4 regions of the Brevibacillus sp. HB1.4B genome follow, and region 4 is predicted to be linked to each of the others. Evidence: riboswitches for the same ligand, from Rfam matches in the RefSeq annotation. Region 4 holds a riboswitch; each other region holds the start of a gene.
What was found. Region 4 has a riboswitch for S-adenosylmethionine ahead of HP398_RS26295 (homocysteine synthase). Riboswitches for the same ligand answer to the same signal wherever they lie in the genome.

Region 1 (5,975 bases), on a different contig from region 4:
CACCACTCAAGCTGATCGGCACGGATGCAGCCCCGGCAAGGGTCCTATTGTTTGAAGGATTACATAATGAATAATGGAGACATCATTTGTCTATCCAAAATGAAAGGGAGGGAAATACATGCTCATACGACCAGAGCGCGATGAATACGCCGCTTATTTTGACTATTATATTGGGCTTGTACCGGAGGGGGAGCTGCTAACGATCCTTACGCAACAAGGAGAGAGGCAAGTCGCGCTATTTTCGTCACTTGCGCCTGAGCAAATTGATTATCGGTATGCACCAAGCAAATGGACGGTAAAAGAGGTTTTGGGTCATCTCGTCGATACAGAACGCATCATGAGCTATCGCTTACTGAGAATCGCGAGAGGAGATCAGACACCCCTCATCGGTTTTGATGAGAATGCTTTTGTCGAACACGGGTGTTTTCAGCTACGAGACCTCTCTGATTTATTGGAAGAGTATAAGGCTGTACGTGCTTCGACTATCGCGCAAGTCCGAGGAATCTCTCCAGAAGCGTGGTTGCGTACAGGAATTGCCAACGGAAACAAGCTATCTGCAAGGACGTTGGCTTATGTGATTGCAGGACATGAAGCTCACCACAGTACCATTTTGAGAGAGCGGTATTTAGGGTAGGTCTCGTATGGAAAGGATACAGACAATCGATTATGCATCGCCCCTCGGTGTCTTGGAAATCAGTGGGACAGAAGACGGGGTATGTTCTATCCTATTCACAGATCGGGACGAACCCATTTTGCTTGAACATGAAGACAATTGCCACGAGCCTCTCCTCGTTTGCCGGCAACAGCTGGACGAATATTTTTCCGGCAAGAGACAGTCCTTTTCTGTTCCCCTGTGGATGAAAGGGACAGACTTTCAGAAATCAGTCTGGCACACATTGACCACCATTCCCTATGCGCACAAGATTACGTATACGGAGCTAGCCACGTTGATTGGGAAGGAAAATGCGGTGAGGGCTGTCGGGAATGCCAACGGAAAAAATCGGCTGAACATCATTGTGCCATGCCATAGAATTATAGGAGCAAACGGGAGTCTAACAGGCTATTCGGGTGGCTTGTGGCGAAAGGAATGGCTACTGATCCACGAACAATGTTCGCTAAACAAGGAAGAATAAGGTAAAATTTGAGGAGGGTAGTGAGAAAAGACAATTTCATAGGTGGAAACAGGTTCCTTCGGGCGTAACAATTCGCCACAAGGATAATAGGGAAGCTCGGTGCAAATCCGACACGGTCCCGCCACTGTAAGAGGGGAGTCAGCGTCCAACAAGCCACTGGTCTATCAAAATAGACGGGGAAGGCGACGCTAGACGATGAACCCATAGTCAGGAGACCTGCCTGTTTCGACAACACTGATAGACCTACGGGAGATAGGGAGGTGTTAGAGATGGCTTGCGAAAAACAGCGCGTGGACAAGTGCGTCCCTCTTTTTCTGGCATTTTCTAACGATCGTCACGGTCGAGCGGAAAATGTTCTTTTTATTTTGGGCAGGATAAAAGAAGAGGAGGGCGTGCGATGATTCAACTTTTCATTTGCCAATGGTGCGGATATGTCGAGGAAAAAGAGCTGCCTGAGGAAGGTCAGGAGGGTGTGTTTCATTGCACTTGCTGCAGTATGGAAGAGGTAGAAAGCCTGTTCACTCCCAACTGAAAGCCTTGTCAAATCAGCTTACAATCAGAAAAGAAAGAATTTTGTTGACGCTTGCCTTGGAATTTCTTAGAATAAAGCTCAACAGCATAAATAGTTCTTATCCAGAGAGGTGGAGGGTCTGGCCCTATGAAGCCCGGCAACCGTCGCATATTGCGACAAGGTGCCAATTCCTGCGAGACGTTTCGTCTCGAAAGATAAGAAGCGGGTTACTCCATTAGTAGATGAACCTTCTTCTTAGCGAAGAAGGTTTTTTTTAATTTCATATTTTCTTTATCCAGAGAGGTGGAGGGACTGGCCCGATGAAGCCCGGCAACCGTCACGCATATTTTGTGACAAGGTGCCAATTCCTGCAGGACATATAAGTCCTGGGAGATAAGGAGGGGGAGCATTAGCTACTAACAAGCCTTCTTCTTATCGAAGATGGCTTTTCTTTTTATCTAAAATTCGGGGTATGGGGTGGTCAGGATGAGTGCAGAAGTGGTACGCGTGGGATTATTGGGATTGGGAACAGTGGGTGGAGGCGTAATCAAAACGATCCGTTCGCAACAGGAGAAGCTGGCTTCTCGTCTGGGAAAACGAATTGAGATCGTCAAGGCCTTGGTGCGTGACTCGGAAAAAGAGCGGGCGGTTCATGTCGACCCGGCTTTACTGACAACTGACTTTGAGGAAGTATTGAGAAGCGATGTGGATATCGTGGTGGAGGTCATGGGCGGTGTAGAACCTACCTATGACTACGTCCGTGCTTTGATCGAAAAGGGCTGCCATGTAGTAACTGCCAACAAAGAACTTCTGGCGAAAAAAGGAACAGAGCTAGTCGATTTGGCAAATCAGCATCAAGTACATCTGGCCTATGAAGCGAGTGTGGCAGGGGGCATCCCGATCTTGAGCGTGCTCCGGCAGTTCCTTCGCACGAACGATATCCAAGGTGTTCGCGGTATTCTCAACGGAACAACGAACTTCATTTTGACGAAAATGGAAGCAGAACAGCTCTCTTATCAGGAGGTGCTCAAGCAAGCGCAGGAGTTGGGCTATGCGGAAGCAGACCCTCGTTCGGATGTAGAAGGCTTTGACGCTATGTACAAGTTGTACATCCTGGCACAGCTTGTTTACGGAGAATCGCTGCCGCTAGCAGATGTTGTTCGTAAAGGGATTTCAGATTTATCAGCGGGTCACATTCGGATTGCGAGTGAGCTGGGGTACCGGATCAAGCTCATCGCGCAGGCCTATCAAGCTGAACAAGGAATTCGCCTATCTGTTGAACCAACCATGCTTCCGCTGAGTCATCCGTTGGCGCAAATCCACGACGCGTTTAATGCTGTGCAGCTATCGGGCAACATCGTGGGAGACTTGTTGTTTACAGGAAGAGGGGCAGGAGAGCTCCCTACAGCAAGTGCAGTTGTAGAGGATTTGGCCTATTTATTGACACAGCCATTCACACCTCATCCTACTTGGAAAGAAAAAACGGCTGACAAAGCAGGAGTCACGGTGGATTCGGAGGAACGCGTCCTGTGTTATCTAGAGGGCTCATGTCATACTGCTACGCCAGATCGTGTCTTGCATTTCCTTCAGCAAGCAGGAGTCAACGTGCATAAACTAAAAGTCCAATTCGACTTGGGGGGCGTATTGCGTGCAGGTTTGATCGTGACAGGAATCAGTAAAGAGCACGAGTCCCTATTGAAAAATGATTTTGGCTTAGAAGTTCGCTGCTTCCCCATTATCGAATCTGCGTAAGTAAGAGGAAAAATAAGAAGAAAAGCCGTATTTCTAGTTACCTGGAAACACGGCTTCTTTTGTCAGGGGGCAGTCTCCACCGCTTTTGCGCGCGGCTGTACACGCCCGTCACTTTGTATGTCTACACTCTCAGAAATGGATTCAATACGTTTTAGCAGGGCAGCGCCGTTGCTTTCATTCATGGGTACAGCTTGTCCCAATTCTGCGTGAAACGGAAGCATCGTCAGCTCACAATCACCGCTTTTCGTACAGTTTGCTTGCAGAACCATCGTTTCCCAAGTCTTGGGTTCGCTTGATCGTGTGAAAATGAAATTGCCGAGACTATACGCAATCCATTTGTCATTGTATCGTTCAAAGCCTTGAAGTACGTGGGGATGACCGCCGACAATCAAATCTGCACCAGCATCGATGTAGGCACGAGACAACTCTTCTTGATGATCGACAGGATAATCGGAGCGTTCCTTTCCCCAGTGCGCAATCACCACGACGAGATCCGCTTGGTTGTTCGCATTTTGGATCGCTTTCACTGCTAGCGTAGGATCATAGGAAGCGGCCATACCTGGCTGGGAATCCCCTGCAAACCAGCTTGTTTCGGGAATGACCCTGCTGAAGCCGAGAATCGCGATCTTGATGCCGTTCTTTTCTATGAATACAGGGGAATAGGCACGGTTGGCATCCTTTCCGGCGCCGACGTATTCAATCCGGTTCTTGTCCAAAGCGTCAAAGGTATCGAGCAATCCCGGAACTCCTTGATCCATGGAGTGATTATTGGCGAGATTCACCACATCAATCCCTGCGTTTTTCATGGCAGGAGCAGCAAGTGGCGATGACTTGTAGACATACGCCTTGTTCTGTGCGGCAACACCTGTGGCAGTGATCGGCGTCTCCAAATTGGCAATCGTGATATCATCTTGCAAAAAGAGTGAGCTTACATGCTTGAATGGGTAGTCATAGCTGTTTGCGAGTAAGGTTTTCTCTACATTCCCTGACATCATGATGTCACCGACAAAGGTGAGCTGCACAGAGGTCTTTTGGTTCACAGTATTGTCAGGAGCAGGCTGCTCGTTCGGGTTGGCATATTTTCCATCCATGGCAGTTTGGAATAGGTAATAGGTTCCGACGACGAAGATGGCCAATACGCTAAATAGGAGCGTGCTCTTTCCAACACGTACCCATGTTTTACGTGATTTCTTGCGCCGAGCTTTTACCCGACTTGATCTGGTCTCGTTCATTTTTCCCCCTTGTGATTCTATCCTTACATAAATGAATTTTGATATCCTATAAGTATTACGAAAAGAGGCGAAAAAAGGTGCGATTAACTTTTGATCATTTGGTTCATTTTGTACAGCGAACTCCACAGGAAGCATCGGAACAATTTTGCCAAGCGGGTTTTCATGCGGTAGCTGGAGGGCGTCATGCGTCTTGGGGGACATGGAATAGCCTTAGTTATTTCGGGCTTTCTTATGTTGAATTTTTGGCGGTTGAACACAAGGAGCTTGCGCGACAATCAGATAATCCGCTCGTACGTCAATGCATCGAGGATGAGGCAAAGGGAGAAGGATTTGGCCAGATTGCGCTTCGGACCAACGAGATGGATGCGTGGGCAGAGCGCCTGCGAATCCAAGGTTTGCAGGTTACTGGACCAGTTGCGGGAAGTCGTACGCGTGATGATGGCACGACGCTTCGGTGGCGAATGCTGTTCCTCGAAGATGCAGATAGTGCACTTCTACCGCCATTTCTCATCGAATGGTCGCAAACGGATGAGGAGAGAATAGATGATTTGACAAATCGTGGCATCATTGCCGCTCATCCGAACGGTGCAGCGCATCTCCAGTCAGTAGGCTATGCAGTAACAGATCTGGAGGAGGCAACAGCACGTTGGCAAAGCTGGTTTGGATGGAAGAAGAGCGAAACATTCCACGATAAAGAACTGGGGGCCATCTGCCAAGTATTTGAACTTCCGGGTGGAAATGTAGTGCTTTGCCAACCGATTGAAGAGGGATTGGCGCAGACTGCATGGAAAAATCACGGGCAACGACCGTTTTTTGCGAGGCTGGAAGGAGCAAGCAAGAATAGCGAGTATAAGATTGATGGAGGATCTTACTTTCTAGTAGCGCTGGAATAGTCGTTTAGAAGAGAGCCTCTGCAAACGGATTGAGTTGTGTTTACGAGAAGAAGAGCATCCGTTTTATGTAGCGTTTTAAGAAAAAAACCACCTCGCACTGGAGGTGGTTTTTTTACTAGGTGCCAAACGTCTTTTTAGTTAAATTCCGGTACATCACCAGCATCGCGATACGCCAAGGTACGAGCATGCCGAATGCGAGCAAGAAGAACAGTCCACCTGTCTGAATCGGTGTAAAGCTATCATTGATCATCAGTTTAATAATCAGTCGGATGACCAACAGTCCGGACAAAATGAAGAAAAACGCACGGGACCGTTTCAAATACACATCTTGCCCAATGATTTCGAAGCGTGACGTCATAATCAGCGGAATCGAAAAGATAAGCCCAACCACAAAGGCTGCAATATCAAACTTGGGCGGTAATTGCGCCTCGGGGAACAAGAACATTGCAAACCC
Region 2 (5,975 bases), on a different contig from region 4:
AAACGCTGCTCCATGAAAAACAAGGGGAACTGTCCGTCACCATCCCGATTAAAGAGCCGAACGAACACAATCAAATTGTGAAAGACAGGATCAGTTTTTTTATCAAGGGCGTCCAAAAAAAAGTGAAAACATCCTATCAGAACGGTCGGTTTCATTTTGACGTTCATTTCAAATTGCGAGTGTCCATATCGGAGCGAATGTTTCCGTACGACATGAAAAAGGACTACAAAAAGATGGAGCGAATGATCAGTGACGAGTTACAGAAGGATTACACGAAGTTAATCAAGAAATGCCAGGAAATCGGTGTAGACCCATTTGGGTTTGGTCTCTATGCGCGTGCCTATGAATATAAGGAATACAAAAAGGTAGAGGATGATTGGACGAAAGCCTTTTCCAATGCCACTGTTGAAATCAAGCCTGACGTATCGATTAAGGGAAATGGCGTCATAAAGTGAAGGGTGAAAGACAAAACCCCCTGGCAATCAGTAAATGCCAAGGGGTTCGTTATTAATAGATTGCTTCCCAGCCTGCAGGAGTGACGAATAGGCGAATCGCTTTGATTTTGCGGTCGTCCATCAGGGTGAAGTAGTGGCGGTAGTTCGGCGGTACGGAGATCAGATCGCCTGGCTCCAGCTCGACGTCGAAGTAGCGATCATCTTTGCCTTTGATGGCGAAAATACCGTGACCATCGACGCAGAAGCGGCACTCATCGTCTGTGTGGTGATGCTCGCCCTTGAATTTCACCAACAGCTCGTCGAGGTTAGGCGTTTTGTCAGAGAGGACGATGATGTCCGCTGTCAAGTAACCGCGACGTTGGCTGATCGCATCGATTTCTGACTTGAAGGTGTCGAGAATCTCTTGTTTTTCCTCGTCTGTCGGGCTGTAGTTATCACGGTGCTTTGGATCAAGGCGATCCACGCCCCATTTTTCGTAAATGATCTCTTGGGTGTCCAGGAAGGAGACAACTTCCTCGGGTGCTGAGATGTACTCATTGTTGTCGTGAAAACGAATTTGTGCCATCGTTTATTCCTCCTTAATTGGTGGTTGTAGTGGACACGACTGCTTGGCGTAATTGCAGCCAGCGGGCGTGATACTCGAATAGGAATTCAAAAGCTTCCAGGTGGCGCTTGGCCTCGAAGTCATTGCCGCCCCACGTGTAGATACCGTGGTTACGGATGAGTACGCCGGGAACTTCTGGTGTGATCACTTTTTCAATTTCGGTAGCCAAGGTCGGAATATCGGCAAAGTTCTCAACAATCGGAACAGTAATGCGCGCGTTTTCTTCCCAGATTCCGAGTCCCTTGATCAGCTCTTGTCCTTGAATGGAGAAGGCTCGTTGTCCAAAGTACAGCTCGGAAATGAGGTTGTTCCACACGGTATGGACGTGGAAGCAAGCACCCGCCTTCGGGAACGATTTGTAGACGATGGCGTGGATGAGCGTTTCCGCGGAAGGCTTGAGCGTAGTTTCATCCACCGGACGCGAGTCTTGATCTACGACTAGATAATCTTCGGGGGACAGCTTGGTTTTGTCTTTGCCGCTTGCGGTTACGGCAAATTGCAAGGGATCGTTTTGTATTTTAATAGAGAGATTGCCGCTGGTGCCGGGAAACCAATCCCGGCGGGCAAATGTCAGCTTGGCGTCATCCAGACGGCGAAAGGCATCCAGACGTTGTTCGAGTGTTGCAGTCATGAATTAGACGACCTCCTGTTGGATTTGCTGTAAAATGCGAATCACATCGTGGAAAGTGGCAAACTTGCTATGCGGCAATTGCAGCTCTTCCGCCTTGTCAGCGAGGAAGTGACGGGCAATCACATAGTCAGCGATTTTGGCTCCAGCCAAATCAGTGATAGAGTCGCCGATGACGATGCGGAAATGGGTTGCTGGTTCGTACCGGCGGATGATTGTCGTCTTGCACATGCCGCAGCCGTTCGTGCAATGCTCATCGCACGCGTTGGGCCACGTAATGGTGATGCGCTCTCCGCTGAAATCACTGCCATTGCAGTAGATCGGTACATCGGTAAGATCGAAGGGTGCCAGGATAGGCTCCAGGAAAAAGTCGATGCCGCCACTCGTGATCAACAGGTCAATGCCTTCTTCGCGGCAATAGCTCACGAATTCAGCAAATCCCGGGCGAATCGTCGCTTCTTGGACAATGAAATCGATAATGTCCTGGCGCAAGGAGGAGGGCAAGAGTTGAAACAGCTTGCCTACCCCTTCTTGAACGCTTATTTTTTGCGAAAGGATTTGCTCCGTCAAGGCTTCCCACTCAGGGGGAGCAAACTTGCGGACAATCGCTACAATGTTGTCTTTTTCGGTAATCGTTCCGTCGAAATCGCAGAACAGGACGAGCTTCTTGCTCATCGTGCACCACCCCACTTTTCCAGGGCGATCGCCAGTTCTTGCGATTCTGCGGCAGCCTCTTCCAGTGTTCGGCCTGCGGTGACAGCCTCAATCGCGGCGACGAATGCTTTCGCTCCTGCGGTTGCTCCACCGGGATGACCGTGGATTCCACCACCTGCATTGACAATTTGATCCAGACCGAAGTCTTGATAAAGCTGTGGAACCAGCCCAGGATGAATGCCGGCAGATGGAACCGGGAAGGATCGGCGCACACCATTCAGTGGGTCGGTCAAATGCTTGGCGAGCTGTAACGCTTCTGTCTTGTCCAAGGCGACGTTGCCATATGGAGATGGGAAGAGTACCAAATCTGCACCAGCTACGCGCATCAAGGTTCCGAGCAGAAGCGGGGTGGCGATACCGTAGTCAGGTGATGGATAGTAAGCGCCTGCCAATGCTGGATGCGCCATGATCGGTACGCGTACATCGGGATCGGCTGCCAAACGGTGCAGGGCATCGAATCCAAAGGCCAGCACATTGAACAAGAGGCAGTCAGCACCTGCATCTACCGCACGTTTCGCTTTTTCGTTCAGCTCATGCACTGGTCCAGTCAGGTTGGCTGCATAAAGGACGGGCTTGCCTGTTTCGGCTTCTGTCTCCTGGGCGATTTGCTTGAACGCTTTGATCCGTTCGATAAAAGGAGCGCGGTCATCTGCAAAGAAGATTTCGTCATCTTTCACGAGATCGACTCCGCCCAAGGCTTGTGCCCGGAATTGCGTCTTCAGGTCATCGAAAGGAAGGCCCAGGCACGATTTGAAAATGCTCATCAAGAGCGGACGGTTATGTGCCCCTAAACGTTCGCGCAGACCATCAATGCCGAACTTCGGTCCAGGAAAAGCCTGAAGGAATGAGTCAGGGAAAACGATGTCGACGAGCTTAATTTTGCCATCCATCGACAGTTTGCCGAATATTCCGGTCAACAAGGATGGAATGTCTGCTGTAAAATTGCGGGTCGGATAGCTGACGGTAATCAAACCGCGTGTTTCTCCGTTTTCCAGTGTCGCAAGCGGTGTTGCACTCACGGCTTCACCAAGATACGGCGCTAGCTCAGCTTGCTTGGCAAGCGGCAGGTCCGTCCAGGAACCGACTGTCATGCCGACAGCAATGGCTTGCGCTTTCTTGTTCAAGTCTTTTGCTTGTGTGAGATAGGTGACGAGGATACGTTGTTCACTCATGGTACGTCTCATCCTCCTTGAATGATTAAAAAAAGCCTCCCCATTGAGCGGGGAGGCGGTTGTCGACTATGAAAGCGTCTCGTCTCCTCTCATCTCTCGGGTCAGTAGCCGAAACAAGCCAAAGAGGCTCTATCTCGACTCTTATCCGTTGGAATTAGCACCGTTTCGCTATCCAAGGTACGCATCATCCGCGTACGATTCATGGTATAGCGCCGGTTGCCGGGCATCATAGGGCCAGTCCCTCAGCCAGCTCGCGATAAGAGTTATTCGTTTCCCCCATGATATGACGTTCATTGTCAGGAGTCAATCCTTGTTTTTGCAGAGAATGTGCAGCAGGTTAGAAGAAAAATGAGACGAAGGTGAAACTATTTGGCACTTCCTTCGTGGTAAGGGATGAAGGGGTGTGAACGGCTTGGGAAAGTAGGTCTGGAGGATGTGTACCGGCTGCATGTAAACGATATGTACCGCTATCTTTTCCGGCTGACACGAGATGAGAGGCTGGCAGAGGAGCGGACACAGGAAACCTTTTGTCGCGCCTACTCTTCCTTGGACGACTACCGTGGGGAAAAAGTACGGCCTTGGCTGTTCAAAACGGAGTGCGAATCTACGGAGCCGTCCTCACCGGACCTACCAAAGAACTGCTGAAGCTCAAGGCCGAAAAGTCGATAACAGCAGCGTTTCTAGGCAAGAAAGACTGGTGGAATTTGGAGCCACCTGCGGCATTGGGAACACAATACAGCTACTGATAGCAAGGTGCGAATTTTTGCACAAAAGGGTGTTGACATCGTGGAAGCGTTGGTTGTATGATTCAAACTAAATCAAAAACCGAATACGTTTTGGATACCTTATCCAGAGAAGGTGGAGGGACTGGCCCGATGATACCCGGCAACCGACATGACGCCATTCAGACGCGAGGAAGCGACTGATTGACAGGCGACATGCACGGTGCTAATTCCTGCAGAAACAAAAGTAGTCTGGAAGATAAGGGGGACATCAACACGGTTCTTACACGTGACGACAGCGACCTCTTTTCTTCGGGAAAAGAGGTCTTTTTATTGCTCCAGGTACTCAAACAAAACAAGTAGAGATAGAGGAAAAATACGTAGAGGGGAGTTTTGGAATCATGGCATATCGCGCATTGACTGAACAGGAAGCAGTGGAGTACGTAAAAGGAATACCGGGTCTTTTTAGCGAAGGAGCAGAGCTGACCAGCCGTGAAATCGGGGATGGCAATCTCAATCTGGTTTTTGACATTCAGGAGCTGGCAACCGGTAAGAGCGTCATTGTCAAACAAGCACTGCCTTTTGCCCGCGTCGTGGGAGAATCTTGGCCACTTACGATTGATCGGGCTCGTATCGAGAGCGAGGCACTCCGCATTCAGCACAAATACGTTCCAGACTTGGTGCCGCAGGTGTATCATTTTGATGGGGAACTTGCGTTGACTGTTATGGAAAACGTCGGGGACCACATGATCATGCGCAAAGGTCTGATCGAAGGAAAGCGGTACCCACTATTCGCGAAGCAAATTGGTCGTTTTCTCGCGCAAACCTTGTTCTTCACCTCCGATCTGGGCGCGCATCCGTACGATAAAAAAGCGCTAGTCGGAACATTCATAAATCCAGAATTATGCAAAATTACGGAAGATCTCGTCTTTACCGATCCGTATGAAAATGCGCCTACCAACGACTTCAACCCGTTGATTCGCCGGGAAGTCGAGGCGATCTGGAACAACAGGCCGCTGAAGCTGGAAATCGCCAAGCTGAAATACGATTTCCTTACGCGATCGGAAGCGCTGCTGCATGGTGACCTGCATACGGGAAGTATTTTCATCACGGAAAACAGCTTGAAAGCAATCGATCCAGAGTTCGCTTACTACGGTCCAATCGGTTTTGACATCGGGGCGGTCATTGCCAATCTATTGCTCAACTACGCAGGACAGCACGGTTTGCAAAAAGATCAAGGAGAACGGGAAGCGTACCGCGAATACTTACTGGAAACGGTCGAGGATGTCTGGAATGAATTCGTTTCGCAATTCGTTCAGCTCTGGCACAAGCAAGCCAAAGAGCGCAGCGCCCATGTCGAGGGACTGTGGCAAAGCTACGTGAAGCGCTTGATTCAGGATACAGCAGGCTATGCCGGATGCAAAATCTTGCGCCGTGTCATCGGCTTGGCAGGCGTAGCGGACCTGAATGCCATTGAAGACGACCAGACTCGCGCAGAAGCAGAGCGTCTGGCTCTCTCGATTGGAGAAGCGCTGATTCTCGGTCGCGGCGGCATCGACGAATCGACAGATATCACGGACATCGTACGCACTGTCACCGAACGTTACTATCAGGAGGCTACAACAGTATGACAACCAGCACTCAATTGGCACCTGTTAAGTGGGAGAATGACGCATTGGT
Region 3 (5,975 bases), on a different contig from region 4:
GACAAACATCATGATGACGATGAAGATGACGATCGTGACGACGACAGAGACTAGTCTCTAGCGTTAAGGCCGCTGCTTGTAAGTCTCGACGTACTCCACCAATTGTCTGATGTAATCCCCCAGAATGGGGATGGAAAGAAATTGCGTCAAGAGGGAGCCGAGGAAAGCCAAAACGATAGCAGTACCAATCGTCAACCCCAGACCCCGGGCAAGACCTGCGAGGAAATTGATCCAGAGCAGCTTGCGCGGGGCTGTGTAATTTTGGATCACATCTGCTAGTCGGATATCTTCCAGGAACATCGCAATTTTATGCATCCGCTCATTTACCTTCCGAACTTCCTGAAGCTCTTCAAGGACTTGATCAATTTGCTGCATGAGGCGGTCTGTAGGCGACAAGCTGTCCATCCCCTTCCATCATTCGGTATCGTTACTACCAGTCTAGGGAAAAAGACAACCAGAATCAAGGTGAAGAGGAAACGTTTGCCTATCAGCTAGGCGAAGGGTAAAATGAACGTACAAAACGTTTGTTAGGAGGCTTTGAAATGGCTGAAACTGTTTCCCAATCTCTTTCCGAAGATTTATTCAAGCTCTTGCAAAAGGAGCGTTTTGTTACCTTGGGCACAGTAGACCATGAGTCAGGAGCACCATCGCTCAGCTCCTTGTCCTGGACGTATGCTGTCACCGCCGATACGATTCGTTTTGCCGTGGATAATCGCTCACGTATTTTGGCTAATATTGCGAAGGAACCGCAAGTTGTCTTGCATTTGATCGGTGCCGGCTCGTCTTTCGCCATTAATGGTCGTGCTTCTGTCAAAACAGACCGACTGGAAGGCGTTCCGCTCAAGCTGGCCATGGCAGAAATCAAAATTGAGGCTGTTCGTGATATTATGTTTTACGGTTCCCGTATTTCCGTAGAACCACAATATGAAAAGACGTATGACAAAAACGCGGCAGCGAAGCTGGACAATCAAGTGATGACCGCCTTGAAAGATGTAAATTAACGGGTGGAAATAAATTGTTGACAAGAATCCTGCCGATCCTTTAGTATTAGGGTCAATCAAATTGAATAGCAATCTTCTTATCCAGAGCGGCGGAGGGACTGGCCCGATGATGCCCGGCAACCAATCACCTGTATTTTATCAGGGAGATAATGGTGCTAATTCCTGCAGAGTTATCAAACTCTGAAAGATGAGAAGGATTTGCTTACGGTGACGTAAACAAAGCCTTCTTTCAGAGGAAAGAGGGCTTTTTTGATGCCCTTGTACACTATTGGAGGGAGAGAAACAGACATGAATTTGGAAACGAAATTGATTCAGGCGGGAGTAGGCAGAGATGAAAAAACAGGGGCGGTGAGCTTTCCTGTTTACTATGCAACGGCTTATCGCCATCCGGCCTTGGGCCAGAGCACTGGATACGATTATACACGCACAGCTAATCCTACTCGCACTATTTTGGAGGAGACCATCGCTGAAGCGGAATCAGGAGATGCAGGTTTCGCTTGCGCCTCAGGAATGGCTGCTGTTCATACCGTCATGGGCTTGTTTTCCCAAGGGGATCATCTGATCGTTTCACTCGATCTGTACGGGGGAACCTATCGATTGTTCGAGCAAGTGCTCTCTCGCTATGGTCTGACGTTTTCGTATGTGGATTTGCGTGACATTGGTGCACTCAAAAATGCGATTCGCCCTGAGACAAAGGCGATCTTCGTCGAGACACCAACCAATCCGCTCATGCAGATTACCGATATTCGAGCAGTAACGCAATTGGCGAAACAGCATGGTCTCCTTACGATTGTAGACAACACATTCTTAACCCCTTATTGTCAACGCCCACTGGAGCTTGGTGCAGATATCGTTCTACATAGTGCAACCAAGTATTTGGCAGGACATAACGATGTACTGGCTGGACTCATCGTAACAAAAGGGGGAGAGTTGTCGGAAAAAATCAGGTTTTTGCACAATTCAATCGGTGCTGTACTTGGACCACAAGATTGCTGGCTTCTCGTTCGCGGGATGAAAACATTGGCATTGCGGATGGATCGTCATCAATCCAATGCCTTGATTGTAGCGAAAAAGCTGCGTGAGCATCCGGCAGTGGCGGAGGTATTTTATCCAGGTCTGCCAGAGCATCCGGGGCATGAGATACAGGTGCAACAAGCAACTGGGCATAGTGGGATGGTATCGTTCCGCGTACACGATGCAGAGCAGGTGGGATTGTTCCTGCAAAATCTGCAAATCGTATCCTTTGCGGAAAGTCTGGGTGGTGTCGAGTCATTGTGTACGTATCCGGCGACGCAGACTCACGCCGATATCCCGCAAGAAGTCAGAGAGCACGTCGGTGTTTGTGATCGATTGTTGCGACTGTCGGTTGGCATCGAGCATCCAGATGATGTCGTAGCCGATTTGTTTCAGGCATTGAATGCTAGTTTAGTCGTAGGGGGGAGTGTACGATGAATTTTGCAACCAAGATCCTCCACGGTTCGACTTACATTGACCCGTTCACAGGTGCGTCGTCGGTTCCGATTTATCAAGCTTCGACGTTTCATCAGGCTGATATCGATCAGCCAGGTACATTCGATTATGCCAGATCAGGCAATCCGACCAGGCAGGCTTTGGAGGAAGCCATTGCGTCTCTGGAGGGAGGCGCACGCGGTTTCGCGTTCTCATCTGGCATGGCTGCCATATCCAGCGTTTTCATGTTGTTTTCAGCTGGAGACCATGTTGTAGTGGCGGAAGATGTATACGGTGGCACGTTTCGGTTTTTGACCAAGGTATTATCGAGAATGGGCATCTCCGTTACGTTCGTGGATGCAACAAATACTGATTCCGTTCGTGCGGCCATTACATCGGCAACGAAAGGGGTTTACCTGGAGACCCCCTCCAATCCTACCTTAAAGGTGACAGATATTGCAGCGGTTTCTCGTATCGCGAAGGAGCACGGCTTGCTCGTCATTGTCGATAATACGTTCCTTACCCCGTATTACCAGCGGCCATTGGAACTTGGCGCAGATGTGGTCATTCATAGTGCAACGAAGTTTATTGGAGGGCATAGCGACGTCGTGGCAGGCCTGGCCGTTACCAGGGAGGCTGCGTTAGGGGAGCAGCTCTACTTTATCCAGAATGGCATGGGAGCGATTTTGGGTGTGCAGGACTGCTGGCTGGTGATGCGTGGGCTCAAAACATTGAAAGCCCGACTAGATGTCAGCACGAAAACAGCCGCGAGCTTGGCCGACTGGTTGTCATCGCATCCACAAATAAGCCGCGTTTACTATACAGGGCTGGAGGATCATCCTGGTCATCTGATTCAAACACAACAAGCGACTGGTCATGGGGCTGTTCTTTCTTTTGATGTAGGGAGTCGGGAGCGAGCAAAAGCATTGTTTAATCGTGTAAAATTGCCGATTGTGGCTGTCAGCCTCGGGGCAGTGGAAACGATTCTCTCGTACCCAGCTACGATGTCACATGCAGCGATGCCTGCTGAGGAAAGAGCTGCAAGGGGAATCACAGATGGCTTGATCAGGTTGTCAGCTGGCTTAGAGGATTTCGATGACTTGGTAGCAGATTTGAAGCAAGCTTTGGATCATTTGCCATCTGAAGCACCAGTCCATAAAGAAAAAGAGGTATTCTCCCGGGCTTAAATCCGGGGGATACCTCTTTTTCTTTTAAGGGGTTCCTGTACGATTTGCGTTGATTTTGTTTTGTCCTTGCGGCTCTTTGTGCATGCGTTTTTCTTTTACTTGAGAAGGTGTTTCATCGCGAGGCTGCACACTGCGCGGCAGTTGGGGAATGATCCGACCTACGATATCCGCCAACTCTTCCGTAATACCGGCAACAGGATGGCCGCGACGAATATCATCTCTCATTTCCCGTAACCGCTGTACGACGGCAGGGTCTGCGGTTACGACAGCGTTCGCTCCTTGAGGGTCTTCTTTCAGTGCTTCCGCAACCGTATACTTAATGACGCCGACTTCTGGGCGATCCAAATTCGGGTCTACAGTAATACCGACTACAGCATATTTACCCAAGACCACAGCAGTCGCGCTGTGTACCCTTTTCACACGTGTTGCCAGTTGGGCCAGACGATCAGCGGTGGCTTGAGAAGATTGATTATAAGCAGGCTCAGGAGCTGTTTGCTGAACGCGTTGCGTATGAGTGGCATGCTTCGGCTGTGCAGCCTGATTGGCTGGTGGATTTTTGCCCGACATGCATGCTGTAAGCAACAAGCTAAAACCGAGGCAGCAGATCATGATCCGTTTCACAGGCATTCTCCCTTTCCCAGTATTGCCTTCCTTCTTGAGGAGGGCAGGGTTACAAGTATTTTGTTCTGGGCTGCCGATTTTCATTCTGCCAATGGGTCGTCTATCTCTGTCTACCTGAACATAGACTGTAGTACATCACGTCGCCGCACTTGAGCATCCCTCCAAAAATTGCATAGGGTATATAAGAAGGGTAATAGGAGGCGAGATTTTGAAGAAAATCTACGTACTGGACACCAACGTACTCCTGCAAGATCCAAGGGCGATGTTTTCTTTCGCTGACAACGAAATAGTCATACCAGCTGTCGTATTAGAAGAAATCGATTCCAAAAAGCGGTACATGGATGAAATCGGCCGCAATGCTCGGTACGTATCTCGGCTCTTTGACAGTTTTCGTGAGCTGGGGCAATTACACACTGGTATTACCCTAGAAACAGGCGGGTTGTTTCGGGTGGAACTGAATCATTCCTCTTTCCACCGCCTTCAGAAACAATTCACAGAAATGAGTAATGACAACCGCATTTTGGCGGTCGCACTAAACTTACAGGAGGAGGAAAACGGAAAACCACAGCCAAGACCGGTCATTTTGGTAAGTAAGGATGCTCTCATGAGAGTTAAGGCTGATGCATTGAATATTTCCGCAGAGGATTTTCTTTCGGATCGAGTTGTTGGGGAGTTCTCCAGTATTTACCCGGGGTATCAGAAGATGATGGTAGCGTCCGATATCATCAAGAACTACTACGCGACAAGAAAGCTGCAGTTGGCCTCCTGTTTTCCACGCTATCGCTTTTACCCTCATCAATTTTTAGTGCTGAAGGACGAATGCAACCCATCTATTTCAGCGATTGGAAAGGTCGACCCGGACGGAAAAACGTTAGAAATGCTTGTGTCAGATGATGATCCGATTTGGGGCATCCGAGCCCGTAACGTACAGCAACGGATGGCAACCGAATTGCTGCTACGAGATGATATTCCTTTAGTAACTATGACCGGTAAGGCCGGTACAGGAAAAACTTTGCTGGCATTAGCAGCGGGCCTGCTGCAAATCGAGGACCAGCAAAAATACAAAAAACTGTTAGTGGCAAGACCTATCGTTCCGCTTGGAAAAGACATCGGTTATTTGCCCGGCGAAAAAGAAGAAAAGCTTCGACCGTGGATGCAACCGATTTATGATAATTTGGAATATTTGTTTAACACAAAGCGCCCAGGTGATCTGGATAAAATTTTGGCAGGCATGGGTAGTTTGCAGGTGGAAGCTTTGACGTATATTCGTGGGCGCTCCATCCCCGAACAATTTATTATCATTGATGAAGCGCAAAACTTGACAAAGCATGAAGTGAAGACGATCCTGACGAGGGTAGGGGACGGCTCGAAAATTGTGCTAATGGGTGATCCTGAGCAGATTGATCATCCATACTTGGATGAGAGCAACAACGGTTTAACCTACGTGGTAGAAGTATTTAAAGACCAAAAGCTGGCTGGACATATCCAGTTGGAAAAAGGCGAACGGAGTGTGCTTGCACAGCTGGCCGCAGATTTATTGTAAAGAGGATGTATGAAAAACAGCGAGGAGGTCATACTATTTTTGTCGAGCCCGATGATTCATGTAAGTAAACGGCGAAATGCCTTGCAGGAGGCGAAGATCCGTGGATAATCATGATCAAGCAATCGACGAAAGTCGTATGGAGATTAACCGATTCCTTTAGCTACTTTTCTCTAC
Region 4 (5,975 bases):
TCTTTTGAAGGTACGGTTAACCTACCGTGGATAATTGCAACGCACGCTGCAATGCCTGCTCCAGATCAGAAATGATATCGTCGATCGATTCTGTACCGACGGAGAGGCGAATAAGTCCGGGGGTCACTCCGGCTGCTGCCTGCTCTTCTTCTGTCATTTGCTGATGTGTTGTGCTAGCTGGATGAATGATGAGTGATTTGGAATCCCCGACATTTGCGAGATGGGAGAACAGCTTCACGGACTCGATCAACGTTTTTCCTGCCTCAACGCCACCGCGAATTCCAAAGGTCAGGATCGCGCCAGCACCTTTTGGCAAATATTTTTGTGCCAACTCACGCTGGGAGTCTGACTCGAGTCCTGGATAACTCACCCACTCTACGGCAGAGTGATTGGCGAGGAATTGGGCTACTGCCAAGGCGTTCTGGCTATGCCGTTCGATGCGCAGATGCAGTGTTTCTAATCCTTGCAGGAACAAGAAGGAATTGATCGGGGCGACGGCAGCACCAATATCGCGCTGGAGCTGGACGCGCGCCTTGATAATATAGGCGAGCGGACCGACTGCCTCTGTATAGACAACGCCATGGTAGCTTGGGTCTGGTGTAGTCAGACCTGGGAATTTTCCGTTGTTCCAGTCAAATTTTCCAGAGTCTACGATAATACCGCCAATTGCTGTTCCGTGGCCGCCGATGAATTTGGTGGTGGAGTGCACGACAATATCGGCCCCGTGCTCAAAAGGACGGCACAAAATCGGAGTCGCGAAGGTGTTGTCCACGATCAAAGGTACGCCATTTTCGTGGGCAATATGGGCGATCGCCTCAATATCAGCGACATCAATGCGTGGATTGCCGATCGTCTCGCAAAACACGGCTTTTGTCTTTTCATTGATATAAGCACGGAAATTTTCCGGATTGGATTGATCAGCAAAATGAACGTTGATACCGAGGCGGGGAAGCGTGTGGGCGAACAGGTTGTAGGTACCGCCATAGAGACTGCTGGAAGCGACGATCTCGTCTCCTGCATGCGCAATATTTAAGATGGCGAATGTAATGGCAGCTTGCCCGGATGCGGTCGCTAATGCACCAACACCACCTTCGAGCAGGGCAACACGCTTCTCAAACACATCCTGGGTCGGATTCATGATGCGTGTATAGATGTTCCCAAACTCTTTTAAGCCAAACAGATTGGCTGCATGCTCCGTATCGCGGAAAACGTAGGAGGTCGTCTGATAGATCGGAACAGCACGTGAGCCTGTTACAGGGTCAACCTCTTGCCCACCGTGTACCGCAAGCGTTTCTGGCTTCCATTGTTGTTGATCGGACATGTTCATCTCTCCTTCTACTATGAAATCGACTAATAAAAAAACGGAGCATTCTCCTGAGAAGAAGAAGGCTCCGATCATGCACGGGCTTGTGTTCATCTCTCAGAATCACTGGATTCTGCAGGAATTGGCACCATGCAGCTAGTCTGCTGGTTGCCGGGCTTCGTAGGGCCTGTCCCTCCACCGCTCTTGATGAGAAAAGTTGTTGTCGTAATTGTATGAAAATAAAACCTTGCTGTCAATGTGGAATTTGTAGTTATCAGGGAGGTTTTTGTGTATATATGGATGAAAGGTGTTTCACTCATGCCATTAATTTGTAACGCTTTTGCCTCAAGCTGTTCACATCCCGTGTGGCTACTGCCACAGCGAAATAGGAGATAATGGTAGAAAATAGGGAGCATAGATGCAGGGTAAAGCCAAGTGCTCTTAGCGTTAGAAAAGTAAAAAAGCGTGTGATATCATGGAGGTGGTTACAACTGATCTGATCGTACATATAGGAGGATAAATAGCGATGAGCCATGGAGTAAAGGAAATGACACCACAAGAGCTGTTGGAAAAGCTGGAAGCCAAAGAGGAGCTGCAAATCATTGATGTACGTGAAGTTGATGAGTGGAATGCAGGTCACATTAAAGAGGCGAAGCTGATCCCACTCGGCTTTTTGCCACATCGTATCGATGAGCTGGATAAGAACATTCCGATTGTGATGGTTTGCCGTAGTGGTGCCAGAAGCCATAATGCTACAGCGTATTTGAGTGAACAAGGATATGACGTGGCGAATATGGTTGGCGGCATGCTCGCATGGCCAGGTGAAGTAGAACAGTAAGAAGTGATAGAAACAGTGTGAATGCCTCCCGCGTGTAATCAGGAGGCATCACGCATGGGACAAGCAGGGAGGAAGCAACCCGTGAGTGAAGGAACACAATTGCAGCAGGAATCTGGGATAAAAAAACATTGGTTTCCTGTGTTAGCTGGTATTATCCTTTTGGCTATCGTCGGAGTATTTGGTTATAAGTACATGACACAAGAGAAGATCGAAGTATTGAAGCCCATCGCGGACTTCACCTTAGACAACAGTAACGGAACAACCTATACCTTTAATGAAAGTGCTGGTAAGGTACGACTGGTTGAGTTTATGTTTACCAAATGTCCGGATATTTGTCCGGCTACCACGTACAACATGGCCAAGCTGCAAGATCAGTTGAAGGAAAAGGGACTGTTTGGAGACAAAGTTGAGTTTATCTCCATTTCCTTTGACCCTGATAACGATACGCCAGAAGTCTTGCAGGAGTACGCAGCCAAGTTCAAGGCAGATCAGAGTGGCTGGAAGTTCCTGCGCGGTGACGCTCAGGCTGTAGAGAAAGTGACGAAGGATTTTGGTCTGATGGTAATGAAGCAGCCAGATGGTTCTTATGCGCATACGGCTCGCATGTTCCTTGTGGATGGAGATGGAAACATGCGCCGCGCGTACGGGATGGCAGCTGACATGGACATGGAAGTCATGATGAAAGAGATGGAACAGCTCGCTGACTAGCGGGTCTCCTCATAGGAGATGTTTACGACTTCTTCTGTCTGATTCACAAATTCAATATGAACGAGTAACGCCCACCTGCGATTGCTTTCTTGAAGCAAGAGCTTAAACGTCTCTTCTGACGTGGTGGGCGTTTTTTGTTTTCGTCCCACGTGCAGGTAGTCCACAATTTGAGCGTTTGGATATCGCTTCATCGTTTCCTGCATCGCGAGCCTGCCCCATTTTGCATAGGGAGGCTGGGCATAGGTAGGAAACGTCTGAAATAGAAGAAGGAAAAGTACGGGACAGAGAAGGGGCATCATGTTCCGATAGCGAAATAGGCGACGAGCGGTTTGCATTTGCTAATCCCTCTCCTTTTCGAAATGGTTTGCCATGTATTTTGAAGACTTTTCGGAATATCATTCGTAGAAAATAATGACAATGAAGTGAGGGAGGTTTTCGATGCATTACTTGCTGATTCCCTTATTTGGCGTTCCTGTTTTGGTGGGGGTTCTTGCGGCAATATTCCAAAAGCCTCCTTTCTGGAAAAAATGGGGGCCCACGATTGCTTCAGCCATATTGATTTACGGAGGTTGCTTCGCTGCGAATGTACATTGGCAAATGAAGTATGGTATTCCGGTGTTACCTACGGCGGCCGACTTGGAGCTATTTTTATACTTTTGTATCCTGTTGGTGTTTGTTTGTATCCTCATGTATATTGGCTTCTTGATCACGATGAGAAAACAGTTTTGGAAAATGAACCTCGTTTTTCTATGCACAGCCTTTGGCTTGTTTAGCTTTTTTGCTGCTGCCTTTTTAGGTATGGGACCCTTTTTGAAAAAAGCGGAGTACGTCACCGTCGTACAAAAAGCAAAAGACAAGTGGAGAGCGGCGAAGATGGACAATGAGAAGCCCATTGATCTCGCCATCGTATACAGCAGACAAGATTGTACCAAAAATTGTGCAGGGTATCCGTATACAAGTCTCATCCTGGTACGGAATCAGTCGGATCAGCCGGTGGAGATTGATTTGAAACTGCGATTGCAAAACAAAAGTGGCGTCGTAGTAAAAGAAATCGAAGCCGTACCACTAAAGCTCTCTTCAGGAGAAATTACGGAGGTATGGACGGGCGATTCCTATGCAAAGGACGACTTCTGGGCGAGAGCCAGTGTCGTTACCGATGAAAGAGTTGCTGATTTGGAGTATCAGTATTCAATTATTGACCGAAGATGAATGTGTGGAATAGACAAGACTGTGTGAAACGAACGTCATACGTTGTGATATAATAAGAATGGCATGCTTGGTTCGGATTCCCATAATCATGCACGACGATGTTAGGAGGAAAGAGTTTGAGCGACGTTAAGATTTTCGCGATGGGCGGCCTCGGCGAGATCGGAAAAAATATGTACTGCGTCGAGTATGAGGACGAAATCATCATCATTGACTGCGGGGTGAAATTCCCTGAGAATGAAATGTTTGGTATTGACCTGGTTATCCCGGATGTTTCCTATTTAGTGGATAACCAGCACAAGATTAAAGCACTTTTATTAACGCACGGACATGAGGATCACATTGGTGCGATTCCTTATATTTTACGGCAAATCAAGGTGCCGATTTACGGTGGTCGTCTGACCCTGGGCTTGGTCAAGGCGAAGCTGGAAGAGCACCGTTTGCAAAATGAAGTGAAGCTGATTCCGATTTCGGAAGATACGGAAATTCCTTTTGCGAAGCTGAAGGCGACATTCTTCCGGACGAACCACAGTATTCCTGATTCTTTGGGAATTGTGCTCCATACACCAGAGGGAATGGTCATTCACACAGGTGACTTCAAGTTTGACATGACACCAGTCGGACAAACAACAGAGTACGGAAAAATTGCACGCATTGGTGCGAGCGGTGACGTTTTGGCGCTTTTGTCTGATAGTACGAACAGTGAGCGTCCTGGATTTACGATGTCAGAGAGAGCGGTAGGGGAAGGGATTCTCGATGTGGTACGCAAAGCGCGTGGTCGCATCATTCTGGCTACCTTCGCTTCCAACGTACATCGCCTCCAACAGGTGGTAGATGCTGCGGAGCAATGCAATCGCAAAGTGGCGGTTATTGGCCGCAGTATGGAAAAGGTTTTCTTGATTGGACAAGAACTGGGCTATATCCAGATGCCAGAGGGCATGCTGATTGATATTAAGCACATCGACAACTACGCAGACAATCAAGTGCTGATTATTTGCACAGGCAGCCAAGGTGAGCCGATGGCAGCGTTGACCCGGATTGCAGCCGGTTCGCATCGTACCGTTTCCATTTATCCGGAAGATACGGTGATCATTTCTGCATCTCCGATCCCAGGAAATACGATCAACGTAAGCCGCACGATAGACAAGCTGTTCCGTGCAGGTGCCAACGTAGTATTGAGTCACGAATTTGATATTCACGCATCGGGTCATGGCAGCAGCGAAGAGTTGAAGCTCATGCTCAACTTCATTCGTCCGAAATATTTCATCCCGATCCACGGGGAATACCGGATGCTCAAGACTCACTCCAAGCTGGCCCAACAGGTTGGGATCGAGGAGAGCAACATCTTTATTATGGACAACGGCGAAGTACTGAATTGCAACCGCGAAAAAGCGTGGCTCAGTAAAGTGCAAGCAGGGATTGTCCTCATTGATGGCAGTGGTATCGGCGACGTCGGCAATATCGTTCTGCGCGATCGCAAGCATTTGGCTGAGGATGGCTTGATGGTCGTGGTTGTCAGCCTCGATATGAAGAACTTCAAAATTTTGACGGGCCCAGATATCGTGAGCCGTGGCTTCGTATACGTACGCGGTTCGGAATCCTTGATTCAGGAAGCGACACAGCTCGTTCGTGGTCGTCTGCAGGAAGCATTGGATAAGAAAATCAAAGAATGGTCTGAGCTGAAGTCACAGATTAATGAAGTGATCAAGCCGTTCATTTACGAAAAGACAGGCCGTAATCCAATGATTCTTACCATTTTGATGGAAGTGTAGCTCCTGCTTTCTCGGGTAGGTGTGATCGGGTTATAATAATAAGTAAGTTGAACTTCGTGATATAAAGGAGAGGTTGCCCAATGATGTCTTATGAAGCATATATGAGCCAAGTAATTCAACCGATGCGCGATGAGTTGACTCGCAACGG

Region 1: it holds a riboswitch for S-adenosylmethionine, as region 4 does, so the genes downstream of both, HP398_RS06220 (homoserine dehydrogenase) here and HP398_RS26295 (homocysteine synthase) in region 4, are expected to answer to the same signal.
Region 2: it holds a riboswitch for S-adenosylmethionine, as region 4 does, so the genes downstream of both, HP398_RS14165 (2,3-diketo-5-methylthiopentyl-1-phosphate enolase) here and HP398_RS26295 (homocysteine synthase) in region 4, are expected to answer to the same signal.
Region 3: it holds a riboswitch for S-adenosylmethionine, as region 4 does, so the genes downstream of both, HP398_RS06800 (aminotransferase class I/II-fold pyridoxal phosphate-dependent enzyme) here and HP398_RS26295 (homocysteine synthase) in region 4, are expected to answer to the same signal.

What each region holds. Positions count from the first base shown of each region.
Region 1 is NZ_JABSUT010000002.1:360,810-366,784, reverse strand. It holds gene HP398_RS06235 (cyclase family protein) at 1-74, shown strand, start outside; gene HP398_RS06230 (DinB family protein) at 119-634, shown strand; gene HP398_RS06225 (methylated-DNA--[protein]-cysteine S-methyltransferase) at 642-1,133, shown strand; cobalamin riboswitch at 1,167-1,371, shown strand; gene HP398_RS31145 (hypothetical protein) at 1,531-1,665, shown strand; SAM riboswitch class I at 1,760-1,866, shown strand; SAM riboswitch class I at 1,933-2,044, shown strand; gene HP398_RS06220 (homoserine dehydrogenase) at 2,131-3,396, shown strand; gene HP398_RS06215 (CapA family protein) at 3,459-4,628, opposite strand; gene HP398_RS06210 (VOC family protein) at 4,706-5,521, shown strand; gene HP398_RS06205 (CcdC family protein) at 5,637-5,975, opposite strand, start outside.
Region 2 is NZ_JABSUT010000005.1:171,783-177,757, forward strand. It holds gene HP398_RS14145 (Ger(x)C family spore germination protein) at 1-455, shown strand, start outside; gene HP398_RS14150 (1,2-dihydroxy-3-keto-5-methylthiopentene dioxygenase) at 508-1,020, opposite strand; gene HP398_RS14155 (methylthioribulose 1-phosphate dehydratase) at 1,034-1,690, opposite strand; gene HP398_RS14160 (2-hydroxy-3-keto-5-methylthiopentenyl-1-phosphate phosphatase) at 1,694-2,362, opposite strand; gene HP398_RS14165 (2,3-diketo-5-methylthiopentyl-1-phosphate enolase) at 2,359-3,573, opposite strand; SAM riboswitch class I at 3,660-3,836, opposite strand; gene HP398_RS14170 (sigma factor) at 4,033-4,218, shown strand; gene HP398_RS14175 (anti sigma factor C-terminal domain-containing protein) at 4,170-4,319, shown strand; SAM riboswitch class I at 4,416-4,561, shown strand; gene mtnK (S-methyl-5-thioribose kinase) at 4,697-5,926, shown strand; gene mtnA (S-methyl-5-thioribose-1-phosphate isomerase) at 5,923-5,975, shown strand, end outside.
Region 3 is NZ_JABSUT010000002.1:481,436-487,410, reverse strand. It holds gene HP398_RS06815 (hypothetical protein) at 1-54, shown strand, start outside; gene HP398_RS06810 (DUF5665 domain-containing protein) at 64-375, opposite strand; gene HP398_RS06805 (pyridoxamine 5'-phosphate oxidase family protein) at 543-1,001, shown strand; SAM riboswitch class I at 1,076-1,195, shown strand; gene HP398_RS06800 (aminotransferase class I/II-fold pyridoxal phosphate-dependent enzyme) at 1,290-2,453, shown strand; gene HP398_RS06795 (trans-sulfuration enzyme family protein) at 2,450-3,637, shown strand; gene HP398_RS06790 (YhcN/YlaJ family sporulation lipoprotein) at 3,662-4,264, opposite strand; gene HP398_RS06785 (PhoH family protein) at 4,467-5,801, shown strand.
Region 4 is NZ_JABSUT010000013.1:75,472-81,446, reverse strand. It holds gene HP398_RS26295 (homocysteine synthase) at 17-1,321, opposite strand; SAM riboswitch class I at 1,411-1,517, opposite strand; gene HP398_RS26290 (rhodanese-like domain-containing protein) at 1,830-2,141, shown strand; gene HP398_RS26285 (SCO family protein) at 2,223-2,849, shown strand; gene HP398_RS26280 (YqzG/YhdC family protein) at 2,846-3,184, opposite strand; gene HP398_RS26275 (hypothetical protein) at 3,288-4,058, shown strand; gene rnjA (ribonuclease J1) at 4,157-5,827, shown strand; gene HP398_RS26265 (BrxA/BrxB family bacilliredoxin) at 5,908-5,975, shown strand, end outside.